Regions from separate parts of the Microbacterium sp. DWRC1-3 genome, predicted to be linked through region 2. Evidence: predicted binding sites of a transcription regulator. Region 2 holds the regulator's gene; the other holds the start of a gene.
What was found. Region 2 encodes HrcA, which represses chaperone genes, less so after heat shock. Its sites were predicted from a motif close to TTNGCACTCGNNNNNNNCGAGTGCNAA; they were not measured.

Region 1 (3,585 bases), on a different contig from region 2:
GATCGACGGCGTCGGTGGCGCGGAGGTCGGCTCGACGGTGCTCGAGGCGCGGTTCACGAGGTGGCAGACGCCGTATCTGGTCATCGGTGAGGCCCCCGCCTCCCCAGGAGCGCCGCAGGACACCGTGCGGGTCGAAGCGCCTCCGGGCGACCCCATCGTGGTCGAGCCGCCGGGCCGCGACTCCGACGGCTGAGCGGATCAGCCCGCCGCGGGTACCCGGTCGGCGAGGATCGCGCGGCGCTGATCGCCGATACGGGCGAGGATCAGCGTCGCCTCCTGGTCGCCGCGCAGCGTCAGCTTCTTGCGGAAGGCCGCGGGATCGACGTCGACGCCGCGCTTCTTGATCTCCAGGCGTCCGATGCCGTGCGCCTTGAGGGCGGCGCTGATCGCCTTCGGGTTCGCCGGCAGGGTCTCCCGCACGCGGAAGGACTGCACGAAAGGGCTCGTCAGCGCGGCATCCGAGGTCAGGTAGGCGATGTGCTCGTCGAGCATCCCCGCGTCGAGGCTTCGGGCGACCTCGCCGATCAGACGGGCACGGATCACGGCGCCATCGGGTTCGTGCAGGAAGGCGCCGAGCTCGCGCACCGGCTCGTCGGCGGCGTCCGCCGGGGCGGTGAGCTCGTGCGAGCGCTCGTCGCGGATCACGAGCGCCGCGCGGCGCACCCCTTCTCGGGCGAGGGCGCCGCTCCAGACGACGAGCTCGACGACGCTGCCGTCGGCGCTCACCCACTGTGCTTCGGCGTCGGCGGGCAGCGCGTCGCGGTCGTGCGCGGGTCCGAGCTTGATGCCGGTCGGATGGCTCGCGGCCACATCGAACGCCCAGTCCAGCGAGGGGGAGTAGTCGTCGGCGGAGACTCGTCGGGTCTCGCTGTGCCCGGAGGTGCGTCGAGCCGGGTCCATCCAGATCGCGCTTCCCGCTTCCACCGTTGAGAGGGCGTCTTCGGCCGTGAGGTGGCCCACCGCGGCGCTGTCGCCGAAGGGCGCCAGGTTGTAGGCGGCGATGGCCGAGGTGACCTCATCGGCGTCGACGGCGTGCACGTCGAGTCCCGCTCCGGCGAAGGCGAGCGCGTCGCCGCCGATGCCGCAGCCGAGGTCGGCGACGCGGGTGAATCCGGCGTGCCGGATCCGCTGCGCGTGACGGGCTGCGACCCCGAGCCTCGTCGCCTGCTCGAGCCCGGCGCGGGTGAACAGCATGCGTGCGGCGAAGGGCCCGAACTTCGCCGCAGCCTTGGATCGCAGGTGCGCCTGTCCGACGACGGCGGAGACGAGCTCGGGGGAGTGGCCGGCCGCGCGCAGCCGCGAGACGGTGCGGGCCACGTCGGCGGTCGATTCGATGGGCCCGACCGCGTCGAGCAGCTCGAGACCGGCGGGGGTCAGCAGGGCGCGCAGCTCGGACATCTCCACGTGCTCAGCCTAATTGCCCGTGCGGGGGGACTGCCCGCCGCGCACGCTGGCACTCGCATTGCGTGAGTGCCAGCCGAGCGCCTAGACTGGATTAGCACTCTCGGGTTGAGAGTGCGAACAAGTCTTTCGTGTCAGCGTCAAGAAAGAAGAGGTAGACCGTGTCGGTTTCCATCAAGCCGCTCGAGGACCGCATCGTCATCAAGCAGGTCGAGGCCGAGCAGACCACCGCGAGTGGCCTGGTCATCCCCGACACCGCCAAGGAGAAGCCCCAGGAGGGCGAGGTCGTGGCGGTCGGCCCCGGCCGCATCGACGACAACGGCAACCGTGTTCCGCTCGACGTCGCCGTCGGCGACCGTGTGCTCTACAGCAAGTACGGCGGCACCGAGGTGAAGTTCGGCGCAGACGAGTTCCTCGTCCTGTCGGCTCGCGACGTCCTGGCGGTCGTCGTCCGCTGATCTGCGGAATCTGATTCCCGCCCCTCGTGAGGGGCAGGGTCAAGGTCCTGGAAGGGGCCCGGATGCGCTTCGCATCCGGGCCCCTTCTGCGTCCGCCACCGGGCATCGGTTTCCTGCCGAACTCTGCGGCAGCGGCCGGGCGGCCGAGGGCGCGCCGCCGCCGCGGGCGTAGGGTTGTGCGGTGCCCCCAGAGACGACTCGTGCCACGCAGACCGCCGGAGTGGCCTATGCCGGTGCCGCGTACCTCCTCTGGGGAGTGCTTCCGCTCTACTTCCTGCTCCTCGTTCCGACGGGGCCGTGGGAGGTCGTGGCCTGGCGCGTGCTGCTGTCGTTCGTGTTCTGCCTCCTGCTGCTCACGTTCACGCGCGGCTGGGCGGCATTCGGCGTCATCCTCCGACAGCCGAAGCTGCTGGCCTGGACGGCCCTGGCCGGTCTTCTGATCTACGTCAACTGGCAGGTGTTCCTGATCGGAACCCTCAGCGAGAACGTCGTCGAGACGAGCCTGGGCTACTTCATCAATCCGATCACGACCGTGCTGCTGGGCGTCTTCGTGCTGAAGGAGCGCATCCGCAGGTTGCAGTGGGCCGCCATCGCGATCGCGGCGATCGCGGTCGTCGTGATCGTCGTCGCCTACGGCGATTTCCCCTGGATCGCCCTGTCGCTGACGGCGTCCTTCGGGGTCTACGGGCTCATCAAGAAGAAGATCGGTCCCGCCGTCGATGCGGTCAGCGGTCTGACGCTGGAGTCCTTCTGGCTCATCCCGATCGCCGTGGTGCAGCTGATCGTCGTCGCCCAGACGACGGGGATCACGATGGGGGCGAACGGGTGGCCGCACGCGCTGCTGCTGGCGTTCGCCGGCGTCGCCACAGCGGTGCCCCTGCTGCTCTTCGCCGCAGGAACCCGACGCATCCACCTCACCGTGATCGGAATGATCCAGTTCATCACCCCCGTGATGCAGTTCCTCATCGGCGTCGTCGTCCTGCACGAGCCGATGCCTCCGGAGCGCTGGGCGGGCTTCATCATCGTGTGGATCGCGATCGGGGTGTTCGTCGTCGACCTGCTGCTCGCCGCACGTCGGGGGCGCAGGATTCCGCGTGTCGAAGCGGCCTGATCCCGAGGCTCATCCGTCGGGGAACCCGGTGTCGGATCGTTAACGCACCGAGATACTTGCAACCCCTGCGCGCAGGACTCACGGCCTAGTGTTAGAGCACCCGATTGTGGCCAGAATCCACGTTCAGTCACAATCCACGTTCAGTTACGCAAGGGAGCATCATGAACGCATTGAAGGGCTCGCGCACAGCGAAGGTCTTCGCCGGGATCGCACTGATCAGTGCATCCGCCATCGTCATCGCCGGCTGCAGCAGCACTCCGAGCTCGGAGAGCGGTGGCAGCGACAAGCCCGCAGCCGATCTGACGCTCAAGCTCGGATCGCTGCTTCCGCAGACGGGGTCGCTGGCATTCCTGGGCCCGCCCATGGAATCCGGCGTCGGACTCGCGGTCCAGGAGGTCAACGAGGCCGCTGCCGGTGTCACGATCGACCTGACGGCCGAGGACGAGGGCGACACTGACACCAAGGCCTACGAGACCTCGATCACCAAGCTGCAGGGCGCCGGCGTCGCCGCCATCGTCGGAGCCGCCGCATCGGGCGTCTCCAAGCTCATCCTCGACGGGAACGTGAGCGCGGGGATCCTTCAGATCTCGGCGTCGAACACGTCTCCCGACTTCA
Region 2 (3,585 bases):
TGCGGCTCGGGCGACTTCGCCTTCTTCGCGAAATCCTCGATGAGCGCCCGCTGCGCGGAATCCAGCCGCGTGGGGGTGAGCACCTGAACGCCGACGCGCAGGTCGCCCCGCTGCGTGCCACGAAGCGGGGTGATGCCCCTGCCCTTGATCGTGAGCACGTCGCCGGACTGCACGCCGGGGCGGATCTCGAGGTCGACCTCGCCGTCGAGCCCCTGGATCTTGGTCTCGGTGCCGAGGATCGCATCCGTCATGGACACCTCCAAGGTCGCGAGCAGGTCGTCGCCGTCACGACTGAAGGCCGCGTGCGGGTTGACCGTCACCTCCACGTAGAGGTCTCCGTTCGGTCCGCCCGCCTTGCCGACCTCGCCGGAGCCGGGCAGCTGCAGACGGAGTCCGGTCTCGACGCCGGCCGGGATGTCGAGCGACACCGTACGGCGCGAACGCACACGGCCCTGGCCGCCGCAGGTGCCACAGGGGTACGGGATCGTCGTGCCGTAGCCCTCGCAGGTGCCGCAGGGCTGGGAGGTGACGACGTTGCCGAGCAGGCTGCGGACCTGACGCTGCACGTGACCGGAGCCGCCGCAGATGTCGCAGGTGACCGGGGAGGTGCCCTCCTGGCAGCACGAACCCTGACACGTCTCGCACAGCACCGCCGTGTCGACGTCGATGTCACGGTGCGCTCCGAACACGACGTCGCCGAGATCGAGCGTCACGCGGACGAGGGCGTCCTGGCCCCGCTCGCGGCGCGAACGCGGACGCGCACCGCGTCCGCCGCCCTGCGAGGCGCCGAAGAACGTCTCGAAGATGTCGCCGAACCCGCCGAACCCACCGAAGTTCCCCGCAGCGCCGTCTCCGCCGCCCATGTCATAGCGTCGGCGGGAGTCGTCGTCGCTGAGCACGTCGTACGCGTGCGTGACGAGCTTGAACTTCTCCGCAGCGTCTTCTCCCGGGTTCACATCCGGGTGCAACTGCCGTGCGAGACGTCGGTACGCCTTCTTGATCTCGTCGGTGGAAGCGTCTCGGGACACCCCGAGAACCTCATAGTGGTCCGCCACGATCGCCTTTCTGCGTGTGTACTGTCGGCGACCGCGTCAGCGGCCGGCCTCGTCTTCATCGAGCATCCGAGACAGGTAGCGGGCCACGGCCCGCGCTGCGGCGAGGTTGCTCGGGTAGTCCATGCGCGTCGGCCCCATCACGCCGACGCGCGCCGTGCCACTGGGCGCGGCGTAGTTGCTGGCGACGATCGACGCCTCACCGAGCCCGAACGGGGCGTTCTCGGTGCCGATGCTGGCGGCGAGCCCGTGCTCGTCCGTCACCATCTCACTCATCAGACGCAGCAGCGTGACCTGCTCCTCGATGGCTTCGAGGAGGGGGTGGATGCTGCCGCGGAAGTCCTGCTCCCGGCGCGCGAGGGTCGCCGCTCCCGCCATCACCAGACGCTCCTGACGGAATCCGCCGAGCTCGTCCACGACGACACCGGCGAGCGTGCGCAGCACCGCATCCTGCGGCGTCTCCTCGGCGGCCAGCAACGCCTGCAGACGGTCGGAGGCCTCGCCGATGCCCTGACCGGTGATCAACGCGGACAGTCGGGCGCGAAGCACCGCCATATCGGCGTCGTCGATCGCCTCCGGGAGGACGGCCATGCGCTGAGAGACTCCACCCGCATCGGTCACCAGCACGATGAGAAGCCGATTCGGCGCCAGCGCGACCAGCTCGACGTGCGTGACGTGCGCGCGCGCGAAGGAGGGATATTGGGCGAGCGCGACCTGTCCTGTCAGCTGCGTGAGCACCCGCACCGTGCGGACCATCAGGTCATCGAGGTCGGCAGGCTCGCCGAGGAACGACTCGATCGCCGAGCGCTGAGCCGACGAGAGCGGTCGCAGCTGGGCGAGGTGATTCACGAACACCCGATAGCCCTTGTCGGTGGGCACGCGCCCTGACGAGGTGTGCGGAGCCGTGATGAGCTCTTCGTCCTCGAGCAGCGCCATGTCGTTGCGGATTGTCGCCGCGGAGACGCCGAAGGAGTGCCGGTCGACGATGGATCGGCTGCCGACGGGCTCGTGGGTCTCGACGTAGTCCTGCACGATCGCGCGGAGAACCTGGAGTCCTCGCTCTGTGACCATCACCCTTCCCTTCCGCTGGCACTCGGACGTTCAGAGTGCCAATCCTACCCCGTGCAGCTCGGGATTCTCCGTACCTCGGGCACACGACCCTAGGATGACGCTCATGACCACCTCGCCCCAGGCCACCTTGTCGAGCGGCATCGTCAGCGGCACCGAGGAGGCCGGGATCGTCCGCTACCTCGGCATTCCCTACGCGCAGGCGCCGTTCGGGGAGAACAGGTTCCGCGCGCCGCATCCGGCCGTGAGCTGGGAAGGGGCGAGAGATGCGACGCGGTTCGGTCCGACCGCTCCCCAGGTTCCCTACGCCGGCGCCATCGGCGAGCTGCTGGGTTCCGTGCGCATCGACGGCGACGACATCCTCACCGCGAACGTGTGGGCGCCGTCGGACGCTTCCGGTGCGCCGGTGCTGCTGTGGATCCACGGCGGCGCCTTGGAACGAGGCACCGCTGCGCTGCCCCTCTACGACGGCACGGTCTTCGCCACGGCGGGCATCGTCTTCGTCTCGATCAACTACCGACTGGGTTCGGAGGGTTTCTCGGTGTTGGAGGGCGCGCCCCGAAACCTCGGTCTGCGCGATGCCGCCGCCGCGCTGGAGTGGGTGCACCGTGAGATCAGCGCGTTCGGCGGTGATCCGGCGCGGATCACCGCGATGGGCGAGTCGGCCGGCGGAGCGATCGTCGCCGGCCTCCTCGCTCGCGACAGCTCCCGCGAGCTGATCAGCAGGGCCATCATCGAATCAGGACCGCTCCAGGCGCAGACGGCGCGGAAGGCGGGACGGGTGACCGCACAGCTCGCGAAGCGGCTCGGGGTACGAGCGGACCGCGAGTCCTTCGCGGCGCTGACACCCGAGCAGCTCCTGGAAGCGCGGAGGGCGCAGGCCGCGGGGTCGTCGCCGCTCGGCGGAGCACCGGGCTACCAGTTCGCGATCGACCCCGACAGCCTTCCCCGGTCGCCGCACGAGGTTCTCGCAGAGATCGACACTCCTCTACTCATCGGCAGCAACACCGACGAGTATCGGCTCTGGTTCCCACCCGAGGCGCTCGCGGGCATCAGCGAGTTCAAGATGCAAGCCGCCCGGGTCCTCTCCCGGATTCCCCGGCGCGCGATCGCCAAGTACCGCTCGGCCTTCCCCGGAGCGATCACCGGAGAGATCTTCGGGCAGCTCGTCACCGACATGATGCTGCGGGCGCCCCTGAGTCGGGTGGCGGCCGCTCGCCCAGACGCGACGCACGTCTACGAGTTCGCATGGCCGAGTCCGGTCCGAGACCTGCGCGCGGCCCACGCGCTGGAACTCGGCTTCGTTTTCGACCGGCTCGACGATGCCGAGGCCCAGCGCATGGCCGGCCCTGACGCTCCCCGTGGACTCGCCGCCGAGATGAACGCCGCGTGGGTCGCGTTCGTGACCACGGGCGACCCCGGCTGGCCCGCGTACGGATCGGGTCGCCGGACGCGACTCTTCGAT

Region 1: groES (co-chaperone GroES) is a predicted target of HrcA. The motif match lies at 1,451-1,477, and genes of this name have one in related genera.

Annotation. Positions count from the first base shown of each region.
Region 1 covers NZ_JAFCUS010000002.1:688,654-692,238, forward strand. Annotated here, with positions in the region: gene ACP699_RS16035 (hypothetical protein) at 1-193, shown strand, start outside; gene ACP699_RS16040 (class I SAM-dependent methyltransferase) at 199-1,404, opposite strand; gene groES (co-chaperone GroES) at 1,563-1,859, shown strand; gene rarD (EamA family transporter RarD) at 2,041-2,970, shown strand; gene ACP699_RS16055 (ABC transporter substrate-binding protein) at 3,132-3,585, shown strand, end outside.
Region 2 covers NZ_JAFCUS010000001.1:290,716-294,300, reverse strand. Annotated here, with positions in the region: gene dnaJ (molecular chaperone DnaJ) at 1-1,055, opposite strand, end outside; gene hrcA (heat-inducible transcriptional repressor HrcA) at 1,092-2,123, opposite strand; gene ACP699_RS01385 (carboxylesterase/lipase family protein) at 2,227-3,585, shown strand, end outside.